Anatilimnocola aggregata: one gene and its partners. The protein of the gene in region 2 interacts with the protein of the main gene of each other region in a pairwise test. Links are inferred from orthologs where the notes say so. Each region holds a gene or a part of one and is shown on either strand. Other genes may lie near its edges.

Region 1 (5,442 bases), 1.3 Mb from region 2 along the record:
TCGAGCAAGATCGTGCAGCGCATGTTGGTTTCTTCTTCGTACTCCTTAATGTAGTGCCGATCGGTCTTCGACCACACCTTCCAGTCGATGTGGCGAATGTCGTCGCCCGGAGCATATTCGCGGTGCGTGGCGAATTCGACCGCATAGCCGTGATACGGGCTGCGGTGCTGACCAGAGATGAATCCCTCGACCACCAGCCGAGCCCGCACGTCGAGCCGCTTGATACGATCCAAAGTCTTGGGATCGAGAAACTTGGGGAGTTGCGGCGCGGTCATGAACGGTCCTGACTACGTTGAAGCGGGCGAGCGTGAGAGGCCGGAACAAGCGCTCGCGCACAGTTCCGGCCAATTAGACTTGGAAACTTCAACTCCTTAAGAGAACGCACGCTTGAGTTCAGGGGCCACATCGTCTCCCTGACGACGGGCAGGCACTTCTTCCAGCAACTTGTCGATGACCTTGTCGGGCGAGATGCCAGCCGACTCTGCATTGAAGTTGGTAATTACCCGGTGCCGCAGCACGGGGTGAGCCACCGCCTTGATGTCGTCGGTGTTCACAAAGAACCGGCCTTGGAGCATCGCCCGGGCTTTGCCGCCGAGCAGCAGATATTGCATCCCGCGCGGACCAGCACCCCAGCTGACCCAATCCTTGATGAACGCAGGAGCTTCCCCTTCGTGCACGCGGGTCGCCCGCACCAGTCGCAGAGCGTAGTGGATCACGTGCGGTGCGGCGGGGACACGCCGAACCAACTGCTGCAGGCGGATGATTTCTTCGCCCGAGAGGACTTCCTTGACTTGCGCGGTCAGAGTGGCGGTCGTGGTTTCGGCAATTCGATACTCTTCGTCATAACCGGGATAGCGGACGAAGACCTTGAACATGAAGCGGTCCTGCTGCGCTTCGGGCAGCGGATAGGTACCTTCCTGTTCGATCGGGTTCTGAGTGGCGAGCACAAAGAACGGTGAAGGGAGAGTGTGACGCTGACCGCCGATCGTTACCTGGCGTTCTTGCATCGCTTCGAGCAAGGCCGCCTGGGTCTTGGGGGGCGTACGGTTGATTTCGTCCGCGAGAATGATGTTCGAGAAGATCGGCCCGCTGAGGAAGCGGAAGCCGCGCTCGCCGGTCGACTTGTTCTCTTGAATCACTTCCGTGCCGGTAATGTCCGACGGCATCAAGTCGGGAGTGAACTGAATCCGGTTAAAGAGCAGGTGCAGCGAGCGGGCGAGGGTACTTACCATCAAGGTTTTGGCCAGACCGGGCACACCTTCGAGCAGACAGTGCCCCTGGGCAAAAATGGCGATCAGAATTTGCTCGACCACTTCTTCCTGACCGACAATCACTTTCGCCAGCTCGGTCCGAACCGCGTCGTAGGCGGTCTTCAGATTCTCGAGCGCTTTCAGATCGTCGGGGCTGGCCGCGTCGGCTGCCGCTGGATTACCCATGAGCACTGTTCCTTCAGGAAGAAAATCAAGGATGAGGACGTTTGTTCTTTGACGGACTGTTCACAGACGAAGTTCGAACCGACCAATCCACAGACGAAGTGCTGCAGCCAATCGTTTGGTTGCCTCCCGAGAACGCCGACGGCTGCCGGTTTCTCTGGCGCGCAACATCTGCCTATGCACTTTGTGCGCTCAGCTGGCACAAAAGTTCACATAGCGGCTGCAGCTTTGAGGGCGGGAGAATCTGGCGACCGTCTGCCGCTCTAACCCGAGAAGTCACTGCGACCGCAAACTTCATTCTAAATGCCCGCCCGCGCATTGCCAGCTAGAGAGGGGGGAGGGGACGGATTTAGTTCAGAATGCAGATCGTGAGAAGATTGGAGGTAATCAACATAAACAGATGCTGCGACGAATCGCCAGGCAAAATGCTCCAGCCCTAGTCCGGAGCGCGGTCTGCTTGCGAGCGCTGAAGCGCGACCGAAAGGACGTCCCCTTTCTCAAACTGATTCAAGCGTAACGACTTCCGTTACGGCTTTCGTTTTTCACTCGCTCGCGCTGACACGTTTTCCACGTCTCACTGGTCACTCACAATCTTCACTCGCGATACACGCGGCGGCTATTTTTCGCTCTTTCCTGCGACGCATGAAGACGGAGTGAAGTTTTCTCTGGCCCGGGCTCGTGAGCCTGTTTGACACCTCCGCTAGCACGGCTACAATCGCCGACGTCGTAACGGGCAATCAATCACGCGAGCCAGCAATTGAAGCGAGCTCGCTTTCCTTTCAGGACTCGCGCTGCAGTCGCCGGCAGCCACCAATCAGCGTCTTCTCACTGATTGGTGTAAATCCCCCCTCGGATTTTCGGCGCTAGCGGTGCGCGCGTAGGATGCGTTAAGCGTGACCAAGGACGATATGGAGATCGTGTCGGCTGTGCAATCTGCACTGCTTGGCAAGGTCGGTGAAAATCGATTTCGAATGTGGGCGACCGAAGGCGTCACCTGGCGGGCGAACGGCCCCCAGTTGTCGTTACTGGCTCACAATACTTTCCGCCTGGAACGGCTACGCCGATTGCGCGCGGACGTTTTGGCCGCTGCTCAGCAAGTGCTGGGTGCGCAAGCCACCGTTGATATGAAGGTCTGTGAAGCGAATGTAGCGACGGCGGATTCGACCGCAGTTTCTCGGTCCACGCAGCCGATGAATGTTTCGCCCACTATGCCAGCCGCCACTCTCTCATCTCCGCTCTTATCTGCCGCTGCAACTTCCAGCGCAGGGCTGTCTCAACCGGGACCGCAGGTCGCGCCGGTTCTTGCGCCACAGGCCAATGAGTCGGCCAATCCACTGCCGGTCATATTCCGTTTGCCGAGTGTGGCCCCCTCAGGTAACAATGGTTCTTCGTCGAACCCCGCCGCCGCTCCCTCTGATCCGCCCCCTGCCAATCGAATGACCCGTCGAACCTTTGCTGCCCTGGATTCGTTTGTTGTGGGAGAGGGGAATCGCCTCGCGCATGCGGCAATCAACAACCTGCTCTCGCAGCTGGGCCGCTATTCGCCGCTGTTCATTTCCGGTCCGCCCGGGTGCGGCAAGACGCACCTGCTCGAAGGTGCCTGGCGAGCCGCACGGCAAACCGCCCCCAACCGCCGGACGATTTATCTGTCGGCCGAACAATTCACGACACAATTCGTCGAAGCGCTCCGCGGCTCCGGTCTCCCCAGCTTTCGCCGCAAGTATCGAGACGTCGAACTCCTCCTGATCGACGATCTGCAGTTCTTCATGGGCAAGCAGTCGACCCTGGTCGAACTCCAGCACACGGTCGATACACTCCTCCGTTCCGGTCGGCAGATTGTGTTTGCCGCTGACCGCACTCTGGGTGAACTAAAGAATCTGGGGAGTGAACTCGTCCATCGCATTTCGGGCGGTCTGGTGTGCGCCATCGATGCCGCCGATATGCAGACTCGCTTGGGCGTGCTCGAACAAATGGCTTCCAGGCACTCGACCCCGACGCCGCGCACCGTGCTCGAATGGCTTTCGACTCAGCTCGATGGCGATGCCCGCCAATTGGCCGGCGCGCTTAACCGCCTGCATGCCACGAGCGAAGCGCTGCACTGCCGCATCGACTTGCCCTTTGCTCAGCGGGCGCTGGCCGACCTGGTTCGCGTTAATCGCCGTGCCGTTCGCCTGACCGATATCACCAGCACCATTTGCGATATGTTCGGCATCGACGAGCAGTCGTTGCAGTCCGAAAGCAAGTCGCCCGCTGTCAGCCATCCCCGCATGCTCGCGATGTGGCTGGCCCGCAAATACACCCGCGCTGCTCTGTCCGAAATCGGCAAGCACTTCAACCGCAAGAGTCACACCACGGTGATCTCGGCCGAAGACAAAGTCAGCCAATGGCTCATCAGCGGCAAGAGTCTCCTCCTTCCCGAAGGAGACTGCCGCCTGGAAGATGTCGTCAAGCGCGTCGAAAACCAACTGCGCTTGGCTTAGTTTTCAGGTGGCCCGAAGCGTCAGCGAGGTGAGCGCCGACGCCGTCAAAGATCCGAATTTGCCGGCTGGAGCGTAGAATCGATCCAGCCGGACAATCTGCGAACGAGTCACGAGAGCAACTTAGCGCCAGCTGTCGTGGCGCGCTCCTCGCTCACGCTGCGGGTTTTCTGGATAATTTCTACATCTCGTCCTTGAACAGCTTGTACTCGATCGCGTCGACAAGCGCGAGCCAACTGGCCTCGATGATGTTCTCGCTCACACCGATGGTTCCCCACACGTCGTGGCCATCGGTCGACTCGATGATGACGCGAATCTTGGCAGCGGTACCCGCTTCACCATTGACCACGCGCACCTTGTAGTCGATGAGCCGCATTTCTTGCAGCCCCGCGAAAGTACCATTGAGCGCCTTACGGAGCGCCGCATCGAGCGCATTGACCGGACCGTCACCTTCGGCCACCTCGTGCAGGTTTGTCTCACCCACCCGAACTTTCACCGTGGCTTCGGTCACCGGTTCGCCGCTCATTCCTTCGGCACTGACGGCAACGTGATACTTCAATCGTTCGAAATGCGGCTGGAACGTCCCCGCGACTTTTCGCACGAGCAAGTCGAAGCTCGCTTCGGCCGCTTCGAACTGGTAGCCCACCGCTTCCAAGTCGCAAACCCGCTGCAAGATCGCGTCCATCAGCCCGCGGTTGTCGTCCAGCTTATGCTTGGCCGTCAGCGCGGCAATGTTCGACCGCCCCGATAGTTCGCTGACCAGAATCCGTCGCTCGTTGCCGACCAGCGCTGGATCGATGTGCTCGTAAGAACTCGTCGCCCGGGCAATTGCGTGGACGTGCATGCCACCCTTGTGGGCAAATGCGCTCTGCCCCACGAAGGGCTGGTTGTTCCGATGATGCTGATTGGCCACTTCGTAGACAAACCGCGAGAGCTCGGTCAGATGTTCGAGCGAATCCTGGCGGAGGGCAGCGTACTTTTTCTTCAGGCACAAGTTGGCGATAACCGTGATTAAGTCGGCGTTGCCGCAGCGCTCGCCAAAGCCGTTCATCGTTCCTTGCACTTGCGAAGCGCCCGCATCGACGGCTGCCAGCGAGTTAGCCACAGCTAGTTCGCAATCGTTGTGGCAGTGGATGCCCACTTTTGCGCCCAGCGGTGCCAGCACTTCGAGTGCCTGGCGCGCGCGCTCGGCAATCGCGTCCGGCATGGTGCCGCCGTTGGTATCGCAGAGGATGATCACACTCGCGCCAGCTTCGGCGGCGGTGCGAATGGTCGAGAGGGCATATTGCGGATTCGCGGCGAAGCCGTCGAAGAAGTGTTCGGCGTCATAAAAAACTTCGCGACCCTGCGACTTCAGAAACGACAGCGAATCGCGAATCATGTCGAGATTTTCTTGCAAGCTGACTCGCAAGATCTCGGTCACGTGAAAATCGGAGGTCTTGCCGACGACGGTACAAACCGGCGCCTGCGAATTCACAAGCGCCTGCATGCCGGGATCGTCTTTCGCGGCAATGCCCTTGCGCCGCGTCATG
Region 2 (6,120 bases):
GTTTTCGCCGCCGATTAGGAGTAACTCGCCGTGGCCAGTTTTAACCGTGTAATCTTGCTGGGTAACCTCACGCGCGATATCGAAATCAAGTACCTGCAGAGTGGTATGGCAGTCGCTGAAATTGGGATCGCGGTGAATGATCGCCGCAAAGACCAAGGCGGCCAGTGGATCGAAGAGACCACGTTTGTCGATGTCACCCTGTGGGGTCGAACTGCCGAAGTCGCTGGCGAATATCTGGGCAAGGGCTCACCTATTCTGGTCGAAGGGCGTTTGAAGCTCGACCAGTGGGAAAAAGATGGCCAGAAGCGATCGAAGATGCGAGTTATTTGCGAGAAGATGCAAATGATTCCCAATGGTGGTGCCAAGGGTGGACCTCGCGGTGGTGGTGGAGGTGGTGGGGGCTATCGAGGCGGCGGCGACGAAGGCCCCTCGTTTGATGAATCTGAATATGGTGGTGAGTCGATGTCGGCTCCCCCGCCCAGTCGTGGTGGTGGCGGACGTCAATCGTCCCCTCCTCCGCAGCCCGCTGACGACATTCCGTTTTAATTGACTACGAAAAAATAACCGAACTGAACGGCAGCTGAGGCGAATCCTTCCGCTGCACCGCAAATATCAAAACCTAGAGGAATTGAGAAAATGTCCGCCACCAAAAGTGCTCTCGCCGCTCGCGGCAGTTTTCAAGAGCTGCCCCGCGGTCCGCATCACACGGTGCAACTGCTGCTGATTCAATCGGTCGATCACCTCGGCAAGCAAGGCGATATCGTGCATGTGAAGCGCGGTTACGCTCTCAATTACCTGTTGCCACAAGGGCTGGCCACCGTCGCCACGAACCATCACAAGCGGATGGTCGAAAAGCACAAGGCCAAGCTGCAAGAAATCGAAAAGGCACGGCTGGCCACGCTGCGTCAATTGGCCGATGCGATTGCCAAGCAAAGCATCACCATCGAAGCCAATGCCAACGAAGAAGGCCATCTGTACGGCAGCGTGAATGCCAACGATATCGCCGCTTCGCTCAAGCAGGCGCACTTCCACATCACGGCCGATCAGGTTCGCCTGGACGGCCCGCTGAAGGAACTCGGTTTGTATACGGTCAAAATTCACTTGCACCACGACATCAACGCCGAACTCAAGGTGTGGGTCGTGCCAACGGTGGTCAACGAGCCAGCTCCCGAGAAGGCCGCGAAGCCAGCTGCCGCTGACAAGGCTGCTAAGCCCGCCAAGACCGAGAAGAAATAACGAGAGATACGCCGACAAGTTTTCCCCGGCGACAAGCAAGCTAAGAAGGCTCATGCATCACAGTGCGTGGGCCTTTTTTCGTCAGCGTTTGGTTTGGCAGCGATTGCGCGCGGTACAATCAGCGGGTAGGTCACTTCCGCTGGAAGTGACCTCCAAAAGCACATGGCTCGTCGCGCTGCTTATCAGCTTGAATACGCGGTACGCAGTTTCCAGCTCAAACTGCAACACTAAGGTCACGCCCGGCGGGCATGACCTACTGCACGGAGGTAACAGATGTCATCGGTTCAGCGGACGGATAAGCCGCGGCAAAAGAAAGAGACGCAAGGCGAACTGCTGCAACGGCAGCCCCCTTTCGACCTGCAGGCCGAAATCGGCGTGCTCGGTAGCATCGTGCTGCTGCCCGATGTGCTCGACGATGTGATCATGATCATTCGGCCGAGCGACTTCTATGACGATGCCCACGTCAAGCTGTTCGAGCACATGTGCAGCTTGCATGAGTCGAACAAAAAAATTGATCCGACGCTGCTTGTCGATCGCTTGAAGACAGCCGGCGATTATGACGCCATCGGCGGAAGCGCCTATTTGAGCAAGATCATCAACGCGGTTCCCAACGCGGCACATGCGACTTATTACGCCGATATTGTGCGCGAGAAGGCGACCTATCGTTCGCTGATTACCGCGTCGACCGAGATCCTCCGCGAGGCCTACGACGAGTCGCAGGAAGCGGCGCATTTGCTGGGCCAGGCAGAACAGAAAATCTTTTCGATCCTCGACAATCGGAGCGACAATGCCGTTCGCCCGATCAAAGACATCTTGCACGACGCGATGGATCGGCTCGAAGCCGTGATGATGGGAACCCACTCGGCTGGCGGCGGAGACTACGGCTTTCGCGAACTCGATTCGAAGACCGGTGGCGTACACAACGGCGAACTTGTGATTCTCGCTGCTCGTCCCTCAATGGGCAAAACAGCATTCGCGATGAACGTGGCCGAGAACGTTTCTCTCGGGCAAAATGTCCCCACGTTGTTTGTCAGCCTCGAAATGTCGTCGATCGAATTGGCCGACCGCTTGCTTTGCTCGGTGGCACGTGTGAATGGCTATCGCTTGCGCAATGGCACTGTGTCGCAAGAGGATCGGTTGAGACTTGTTGAGAAAGCGGCAGAAGTCGCCAAGGCTCCCCTGTTTGTCGATGATTCTCCCGGTCGAACCGTTTCTGAAATCGCAGCTGCCGCTCGGCGGATCAAACGCCGGCACGGATCGCTGGGACTCGTGGTCATCGACTATTTGCAGTTGATTGAGCCGGATAATGCCAAAGATCCGCGGCAAGAACAAGTCGCGAAAATTGCCCGTCGTTTGAAGGGGCTCGCCCGCGAATTGAAGGTGCCCGTCATGTGCCTGGCACAGTTGAATCGCCAGACAGAAATGGGCAAGGACAACATTCCGCGTTTGAGCCACTTGCGCGAATCAGGAGCCATCGAGCAAGATGCCGACGTGGTGATGTTCGTGCATCGCGAAGAATACTACCTGCGCGGTGAAGAACGTGACCGGCTAGCGGGTCAAGCACAGATCATCATCGCCAAACAGCGTAATGGCCCGGTGGGGGATGTGAACCTTGAATGGCACAAGGAGTTCACGCGGTTTCAAGATCCCACGCCAGAGCGCTTGCGCGAGTTCGATACTTATAACGATGCATCTGCTGACGATCCGCAAGCAGGGTTTTGAGCGAGGGTATGAGCAACCAAGCCGTGACTACGATGCGTATTTCACGGCCTGCAAGACGGCCGAAGTGGCCGGCGACTTGTTGAGCACATAGAAGTGAACGCCGGGGATGCCGCTGTCGATCAACTCCTGCACCTGACGAGTGGCGAACTCGACGCCGACATCGAACTGCCATTCGGGCGAGTCTTTCTCGCCCAATTTTGCGATGAACTCGGCTGGCAACTTTGCTTTACAGAGCGAAGTGATCCGCTGAATCTGGCCGAGATTGGTCACCGGCAGAATTCCGGGGATGATCGGAACTTTAATTCCCAGTTGCCCGCACGCGTCGCGAAAGCGAAAGAAGTCGGCATTGTCGTAGAACAACTGAGTAATCACCACATCTGCACCGGCAGCTACTTTTCGTTGCAGGTTTTGCAGATCGACTTCGAAGCTGGGCGCTTCCTGATGCGTTTCTGGGTAGCCGGCCACGGCCACACCGTACTGCGGAAAGTCGGCCTTGATTAGCGACAGCAATTCATTGGCATAGCGTAAGCCACCTTCGACTGGAGTGAACGATGTCTCGCCCTTGGGTGGATCGCCACGGAGAGCGACGATGTTATCGACGCCGCGGTCACCGGCAATTTGCAGGTATTCTCGGAGTTGGTTGACCGTCGCACCGACGCAAGTCAGATGTGAAGCCACGCGGACACCAAACCGGCGTTTCACTTCGCTCGTAATCTCGAGCGTCTTTTGCTGCGTGCTGCCCCCCGCGCCATAAGTGCAAGTAATGACGTCGGGGCGGAAAGCCATCAGATGTTCGACGTTGTCGTACATCGCTGCTTCCGCTGTACTGGTCTTCGGAGGGAACAACTCAAACGAGAGTGTGAATTTGCCGGGAGGGTAAAACGTCATTGGGTTCGATAATCTTGAAGGCTCAATCTTCGCGGCCTCACTGAGGGCCACAGTTTACACGGCGCTATTTTAGCTCAGACGAACTTTTTAATCTCAGGTTCAGGCACTTCTTTAAGGAGTCGCAGAATAACGTCTTCATTGGTCATTCCTTCTGCCTGGGCCTGAAAGTTAGTGCTGATGCGGTGCCGCAATACGGGCACGGCGATTTTGCGAATGTCGTCGATGGCAACGCTGAAGCGTCCTTCCATCGCGGCGATCGCTTTGCCGCCGTTGATGAGGAATTGCCCTGCTCGCGGCCCCGCACCCCAGTCGACAAGTTCTTTGATAAACGCCGGGGCGGTTTCGTCCTTGGGGCGAGTTGCCCGGACTAGGCGGGCGGCATATTTCACAATGAACTCACTAACGGCGACAGCACCGACCAGCTTTTGAACGTTGATGATCTGCTTGGCATTGAGGATCTGTCGCACTTCGACCTTCTCTTGGCGCGTGGTCGACGAGAGGATTTTTTCTTCTTCATCGGAGGAGGGATAGCCAACCTTGATGTTGAACATAAAGCGATCCAGCTGTGCTTCTGGCAGCGGATACGTTCCTTCCTGGTCGATGGGGTTTTGTGTGGCGATGGTGAAGAATGGATCGGGCAAGTTATAAGTGGTGCGACCGACTGTGATTTCGCGTTCCTGCATGGCCTGCAGCAGCGCGGCTTGTGTCTTGGGGGGCGTGCGGTTGATTTCGTCGGCCAGGAGAATATTGGTGAATACAGGGCCTTCGACAAAGCGGAAGTTACGTTTGCCGTTTTCGTCTTCTTCAAGCACATTAGTGCCAGTGATGTCGCTGGGCATCAGGTCAGGTGTGAACTGAATCCGCTTAAAGCCGACATCGAGGATCTTGGCTAGCGTGCTGACCATCAATGTCTTGGCCAGCCCGGGCACCCCTTCGAGCAGGCAGTGGCCGCGCGTAAAGATGGCCGCGAATAGCTGCTCGATGACTTCATTCTGGCCCACGATGACGCGCTGCAGTTCCTGCTGCATCACCTGCCGGTGCTTGGCGAATTCTTGCAGGATATCGCCCAGGCTCTTCGGTTTTTCGCTCATGTTGATTCGATTGCGCTCGGTGGCGATTCCGCGGCATCCATTTTCGGCGGTCTCACGAGACCGAATGATTGCGGGCCCCCTTGGCCGGCCAGATCGGCAGCCACCAGGAACCGTCTCACTCGATTCTAGGGCGGGCGGCAAATTGCTACAACAGCAGCCCTTTCAACCGCCGAATCCGTAGTAAAATAACAAGACTGCCGTGACGAAGGCCGGCCCAACTCGGGTGCGGCACAGCCAGAATTCGTTCGACAGCCAGGAGAATCCGCATGACCGGCCCCTACCGGATCGTCGATGGACTGTCGCCAGCGCGCTGGATCACACTGCTAATTGTTGCGCTTTGCCTTCAGCAGTTGTTCCCCGCGACCGTATTCGCACAAGGGGCAGGCATTGCGCTCCATCGCGAAGTTACGCCAGCAACCGTCAACGATGCGATTCGCTTTGGGGTTGGCTACTTGCATGGCAGGCAGCGACCCAATGGGAGTTGGGCCGATTTCGAAAGTCCATTCGCACAGCCGGGCGCGGTGACTGCACTCACTACGTTGGCCTTGCTTAATTGCGGCGAGCGCGTCGACGAACCGCATGTGAAGGCAGCTCTCGACTTTCTCGAAAGCCAGCCTGCGCCCGGTTCAACGTATGCCACGTCGTTACACGTAATGGCATTTTGCCAAGCCGATCCGCTCCGTTACAAGCTGAAGATTACGGGCCTCGCCAGTTGGCTCGAAGCGCACCAGGTGGTTGCCGATGGCAAGAGCAAAGGGGGCTGGTCATATATGCCCAGTGTAGGGATTGCGGACAACTCAAATACTCAGTTCGCGATGCTTGCCCTGCACGAGGCCGAACGCGTCGGCGTCAAGATTCCCGATCGCACCTGGCAATTGGCCAAGGACTATTGGCTGAAGAATCCCGTCTATGACAAAGGTCGCGGCGCATTTGGCTATCACAACGGTGTGTCGGGAAGCATGACATGCGCGGCTATTTCATCGCTGATCATCGCGCGAGATCGGCTAGCGAACGGTGAGTCGCGCGTGGTTGGCGAGCAAATTCAATGCTGCGGCAATGAACCGCAAGAAGACGAAGTCGAACGGGCCATCGATTGGCTGGGTCGGAATTTTTCGGCGCGGAATAACCCAGGCGACGATGGACAGGCCAATCGTTGGCTCTACTACTATCTGTATGGCATGGA
Region 3 (5,442 bases), 1.9 Mb from region 2 along the record:
AGAGATCAAGCCGGGGACTTCACGGCAGATTCAAATTATTGAGAATCACCCCGAGAAAACGCCTCTCGCGCGGCTGTATCGCACGCGCGTCCAACTGTCACTCCCGGCCGACAAGATTGAGCGCACCTACTTTCCGAGTTCGCATCGAGTGGTGCATACCTTCACTTATCGTTCGGCGCGAGAAATGGCGGCCGATATCAGCTTGGAACTTAATTCGGCCGAACAGATCAAGGATGGTTCGCTCTGGGCGCCACTGCAATTGATGCAAGGCTGGAATCGCTAGTTCGATCCCCCTATAGCCAAGTGGGGGCACTTGTGAATACGATTGGCGAATGAACATCATTGTGCTTTTGACAATCTATTGCGTTTGTATCATCGCAGCTTCGCTGGGTGGTGGAGCGCTCCCCTGGCTGATGAAGTTGTCTCATCGTCAGATGCAATTGCTGATGAGTTTTGTTGGCGGACTGATGCTCGGCGTGGCAGTTCTTCATTTGTTGCCGCACGGTGTGCATGAGTTGGCTCATGTAGTTCACGGAGCAGCTCTTGATTGGGCTGCGATGTGGTTGCTCGGTGGACTGCTGGGCATGTTCCTGCTGATTCGCGTTTTTCATGTGCATGCCCACGAGCATGGCGACACGAGCGACGTTGGTCATTCGCACGGACATAGTCACGGCCACTCCCATAGTCACGATCACGGGCCCAACTGCGAGCACGACCACGATCATCGTCACCAACATGAAGCGGGACTGCTGCATTTGGGGGCGAAGGAGGCAGACGACCCTGCGCATCGCTTCAGCTGGATTGGGCTGGCGATCGGCCTGTCACTGCACACGCTCATCGATGGCCTGGCGCTAGGCGCTGCAGTCGCTGCCGAAATTAATCATCACCACGCGTTCGCACTCGCAGGCTTTGGAACGTTTCTGGCCGTGGCCTTGCACAAACCGCTCGACGCGTTGTCGATCACGTCGCTTATGGCCGCCGGCGGCTGGACGAAGCGCGATACGTGGCTCGCCAATATTGCCTTTGCGCTAATGTGCCCGATCGGCGCCATTGCCTTCGTTGCCGGTGTGGGTGGAATTGGGGGTAATCAGTCGCTCGTCATCGGCTGCGCATTGGCTTTTTCAGCGGGTGTGTTCTTGTGCATTTCGCTGGCCGACCTGCTGCCAGAACTTGCCTTCCACGCGCACGATCGGTTTCCACTCACAGCGCTCTTGATTCTGGGGGTGACTGCCGCGTGGGGCATTGGCTTTCTCGAGCCGCATCACTCCCACGACATCCCGCCAGCACCCGCGGTAAAGACAATCGATCCAGGGCATTCGCACTAGGAACGCTTAACGCTTGCCCTTCGCCCGCGGATTCTCTGCTTGCCCGATGATCTCGAACAAAAAGCGACTGGGCTGAGTATCGCGCGGCTTGCCCCACTTCATTCGCGTCAGTGCGAGCGATAGCGTCAACTTCTCTTCAGCGCGGGTGATGCCGACGTAGCACAGCCGCCGCTCTTCATCGATGTCGTCACCCGATTCCGCTTTGAGCGTGCGATGGTGTGGCAGGATCCCCTCTTCGAGTCCGACGATATAAACGTGCGGATACTCCAGCCCCTTCGAGGCGTGCATCGTCAACAAGGCGATCGCATTGCGACTGAGCTGCTTGTCCTTCGTGTCGCCGAATTCCCGCTCGCCTAAAGTGACTTCGTCGAGGAAGTCTCCCAGCGAGACTTCGCTCTTCCCTTGCTCGTACTGCGCGACGGCGTTGACCACTTCTTCGATGGACGCCAGCCGATTCTGACGCTCATTGGGATCGGGATAGAGGCGATTGAGTTCCGCTTCGTAGCCAATCTCGCTCACTAACTGCCGCAGCAATTCGGCGAGCGCAGCGGGACGCCGCTGCTTACCAGCTTTAGTAATCATCTCCGCATGCGCGCGATACTTTTTGAGCATGTCGACGAACCGCAGCACCTTGTCAGCTGTAGCGCCAGTGCAAATAGTATTCAACTGCGGGCCCGACATGACGTCCCAAGCAGTTTTGCCCGACTTCACGGCGGCGGCAATGACTCCCTCAACAGTCTTGGCTCCGATGCCGCGCGGGGGCGTGTTGATGATGCGCAGCATCGCCTGCTCGTCACGCGGCGACTCGATCGTCCGCAATAGCGAAAGCAGGTCTTTCACTTCTTTGCGGTCGAAGAACGACTGGCTGCCGAGCACCACATACGGCAGCTTGGCCTTGCGAAGTTCCGTCTCGAACGGCCGCGGCTGTTCATTAGTACGAAACAGGATCGCGAAGTCCTTCGCCTCGCGACCTTCGGTGCGGATGACGCGGGCAATGTCGGCGACCACTTCGCGCGCTTCGTCGACTTCGCTGTTGTACTGCAGAATGCGAGGCTTCTCCCCTCCGGGCCGAGCGGCACGCAGAATCTTATCGTGCCGATGCTTGTTGAATACGATCAGCTTGTTGGCTGCGTCAAGGATGGCGGCGGTGCTGCGGTAGTTGTATTCGAGGCGCACCGTCTTGGCGTCGGGCCAGTCTTTGCCGAACTGCAGGATGTGCTTCACCTCGGCCCCACGCCAGCCGTAGATCGATTGATCGTCGTCGCCCACTACGCACAAATTGCGATGATCGCGGGCCAGGGCTTTGATAATCCGATATTGGCTGCCATTCGTATCTTGATATTCATCCACGAGGACATGGTCGAAGAGTCCTGCCTCGGCGAGTCGGACATCGTTGTGCTTTTCGAACAACTCTTCAGTACAGAGCAGCAGGTCGTCAAAGTCGACTGCGCCGAAGTTCTTTAGCGCCCGCTGGTACTTGCGGTAGCCCATCGAAGCGAGATGCTCCTTATCGGTTTGGGCGACTTGAGCGGTGGCGGCCGGATGGAGCGAGAGGGTCTTCCAGCGGCTGATTTGATTGATCAAGTCGCCGGGACGCATCATTTCGTCAGAGACGCGGATCTCTCGTAATACTTGCCGCGCCAGGCTTTCCTGATCGCCGCGGTCATAGATGGTGAATCGCGGCGGGTAACCCAACTTGGTGATGTGCCGCTTGAGCACTTTCACGCATTGCGAATGGAACGTGGAGATCAGCGGCTTGTCTTTTTGCTTGCCCAGCAGTCCAGCGATACGCTCCTGCATTTCGGCCGCGGCCTTGTTGGTGAAGGTGACCGCCAGAATACGGCTGGGGACGATGCCATGCTTGATCAGATTGGCAATCCGGAACGTCACTACGCGTGTCTTACCACTACCGGCACCCGCCAGCACGAGCAGCGGCCCGCGCAAGGTATTGACTGCATCCTGCTGAGGTTGATTGAGTCCGTTCGACATGGTCGGGCGAAGTTACTCGGGTGGTGCGGGGCTGCTGATCAGGCGCTTCAAGCCATCTTTCAAGAGCACGACATTAAAGTTAATTAACAGGCCGACGTGACAGCCGGTTAAGCGCAAGTAAGTGAGCAGTTGTGCGGAATGAATTGAAACGAGACACTCGACGGCTTTCAATTCAACGATCACTTGCCCTTCGACCAAGACATCGATCCGATAGCCAAGCATCAAGCCGCAGGCCTTTGTACACAACCGGAAGCTCTCGTTGGCGCTGGAAGGGAATATTGCGGGCGGATAGCTCGTGACAAAGACAGACTTCGTAGGCGGATTCCAGCAGGCCGGGGCCGAGGTGACGATGAACTTCGATTGCAGCGGTGATAATGTCGCCGGTGATGGAGTTGATTTCACGGGGCATGAGCAGGCTCCTAAGAGGAAACCGAGGGAGATTAGACCACGGAGACACAGAGAGCACGGAGAAGAGGAGATTTCAAGTGTTTTCTCTTCTCTGCGTCCTCTGCGCCTCTGCGGTTTTACTTCCGCTTACAACTCCATCGGGAATTTACTCAGGCACTCCACTCCGGTCTCCGTCACCAGGTAATCATTCTCCAGTCGCATGCCAGCACGTAGCTCGGGGGCATACAGGCCGGGTTCGCAGGTGAAGACGTCGCCGACTTCGAAGATGTCGTTCCAGTTGGGATTGAGGTGGGGTGCTTCGTGCGGGAAGAGGCCAATGCCGTGACCCAAATGATGATTAAAGACACCTAGCGGAGCTTGATCGAGAATCGCTTGCGCTTCGTCAAATAGTTCTTTGCAGCTTTTGCCGGGTTTTACGCTTTTCTCGACATGCGCGAAGACTTTCATGATGTGCGTCCAGGCCGTTTGTTGCTCGTCGCTGGGCTTGCCGTTGACGGCGATCGCGCGGCTGTTGTCGGCAAAGTAGCCGCGATAAGCGGGGCCGAGGTCGAGGATGTAGAGTTCGCCATCTTCGGCGGGACGGTTGTTGCGTGGCGGACCACCACGAGAGCCACATTGATAGTCGTTGCCGGTTCCGGTGAGCATTTCGCCATAGGCGGCGACAGCGACACCCTGCAGATGATTGAAGACTTCAATCTCCGTAATGCCCGGGCGAATAATCTGACGAGCCGCCTCGTACATCTTGCCGGTGCCGGCGATGGCAAACTTCAACCTGACGAGTTCATCGGGATCTTTCTTGCGGCGAAAGCGATAGAGCGTGGGTTCGATATCGACTCGCTCACCGGCGAGTGGGGCGAAGTGAGCGCCGAAGGAAGAGAACTCCACGCCGATTCGCTGGGGATTCACTTTTCCTTGGATCGCCTTGAGGAGGACTTCGGTCGAGGCGTGGCGCTGGTCGTTACGGAGCGTGGAGTGAAGCTGCGCGTCGTAAGTCACAATTTCATCAGCGGCTGCTGGTAGCTCGGGCTTCTTCGGTTGGCTGAGGGTGAGGTGGCCATCGGCGCGGACGGCTGCTGCGGGAGAAAACACCGGGCCGAAGCGCGGACCAACGAGATACTGGACGTGCTCGATCTGGGTGACGATTACAAGGTCGAGCTTCTGCTTCTGCATTTCGTCCAGCAGCCTTCGTTGCCGAGTTCGACAGGCATTCAGGTCGGTATCGCCCACAGACATGGGATATTTCCTTGGAAATCAGAGGAGTCAATTAAGAATGATCGCGGAGGATTTCGACGGCCGCGTTGCGACCGCAGGCACCCATTACGCCACCGCCTGGATGGCTGGCTGCGCCGCAAAGATACAGTCCGCTGATCGGAGTGCGATGGTCGGACCAGCCCGCAACCGGACGAAGCGAGAACAGCTGAGTGGGAATCATCGAGCCCTGCATGATGTTGCCACCGGTCAGGCCATAAGTTCGTTCAATATCGAGCGGACTGAGAACCTGCCGATGCAAGACCGCTTGCTTGATGTTTGGGGCATATTTCGCGAGCAGATCCAAGCAACGATCAGCGAACTGTTCTTTGATATCGTCCCACTGCTGGCCGTCCGCAAGTTTGTAGGGCGCGTATTGAATAAACATGTTCATCACATGTTGGCCGGGTGGCGCAAGCGTGGGATCAACGGCAGATGGAATGGTACATTCCAAAATCGGTTCCGTGCTGGG

What was found.
Region 1: the proteins of dnaB (region 2) and ETAA8_RS29330 interact in binary tests that used the Escherichia coli proteins (3 or more experiments, as listed by UniProt). The link is inferred for Anatilimnocola aggregata from one-to-one orthologs.
Region 3: the proteins of dnaB (region 2) and ETAA8_RS16925 interact in binary tests that used the Escherichia coli proteins (3 or more experiments, as listed by UniProt). The link is inferred for Anatilimnocola aggregata from one-to-one orthologs.

The regions. Positions count from the first base shown.
Region 1 is NZ_CP036274.1:7,707,494-7,712,935, forward strand. What follows is about bases 1,715-4,619. They hold ETAA8_RS29330 (chromosomal replication initiator protein DnaA), read left to right. Parts: upstream 1,715-2,326; coding sequence 2,327-3,913; downstream 3,914-4,619. Other genes in these bases: cimA (citramalate synthase), read right to left, coding at 4,092-4,619. Outside these bases: ETAA8_RS29320 (DUF58 domain-containing protein), read right to left, coding at 1-275; ETAA8_RS29325 (AAA family ATPase), read right to left, coding at 372-1,436; more of cimA, read right to left, coding at 4,620-5,442. UniProt on the Escherichia coli protein: Plays an essential in the initiation and regulation of chromosomal replication. Binds in an ATP-dependent fashion to the origin of replication (oriC) to initiate formation of the DNA replication initiation complex once per cell cycle.
Region 2 is NZ_CP036274.1:6,386,460-6,392,579, reverse strand. What follows is about bases 781-3,733. They hold dnaB (replicative DNA helicase), read left to right. Parts: upstream 781-1,509; coding sequence 1,510-2,958; downstream 2,959-3,733. Other genes in these bases: metF (methylenetetrahydrofolate reductase [NAD(P)H]), read right to left, coding at 2,986-3,733; rplI (50S ribosomal protein L9), read left to right, coding at 781-1,236. Outside these bases: ssb (single-stranded DNA-binding protein), read left to right, coding at 31-546; more of rplI, read left to right, coding at 637-780; more of metF, read right to left, coding at 3,734-3,846; ETAA8_RS24000 (AAA family ATPase), read right to left, coding at 3,921-4,937; ETAA8_RS23995 (DUF4159 domain-containing protein), read left to right, coding at 5,204-6,120. UniProt on the Escherichia coli protein: The main replicative DNA helicase, it participates in initiation and elongation during chromosome replication. Travels ahead of the DNA replisome, separating dsDNA into templates for DNA synthesis.
Region 3 is NZ_CP036274.1:4,519,408-4,524,849, forward strand. Bases 824-3,728 are described here. They hold ETAA8_RS16925 (ATP-dependent helicase), read right to left. Parts: upstream 3,315-3,728; coding sequence 1,332-3,314; downstream 824-1,331. Other genes in these bases: ETAA8_RS16920 (ZIP family metal transporter), read left to right, coding at 824-1,325; ETAA8_RS35285 (GxxExxY protein), read right to left, coding at 3,327-3,536; ETAA8_RS35290 (GxxExxY protein), read right to left, coding at 3,487-3,723. In the rest of the region: ETAA8_RS16915 (hypothetical protein), read left to right, coding at 1-283; more of ETAA8_RS16920, read left to right, coding at 333-823; ETAA8_RS16935 (M24 family metallopeptidase), read right to left, coding at 3,849-4,955; ETAA8_RS16940 (phytoene desaturase family protein), read right to left, coding at 4,987-5,442. UniProt on the Escherichia coli protein: Rep helicase is a single-stranded (ss)DNA-dependent ATPase involved in DNA replication; it can initiate unwinding at a nick in the DNA. It binds to ssDNA and acts in a progressive fashion along the DNA in the 3' to 5' direction.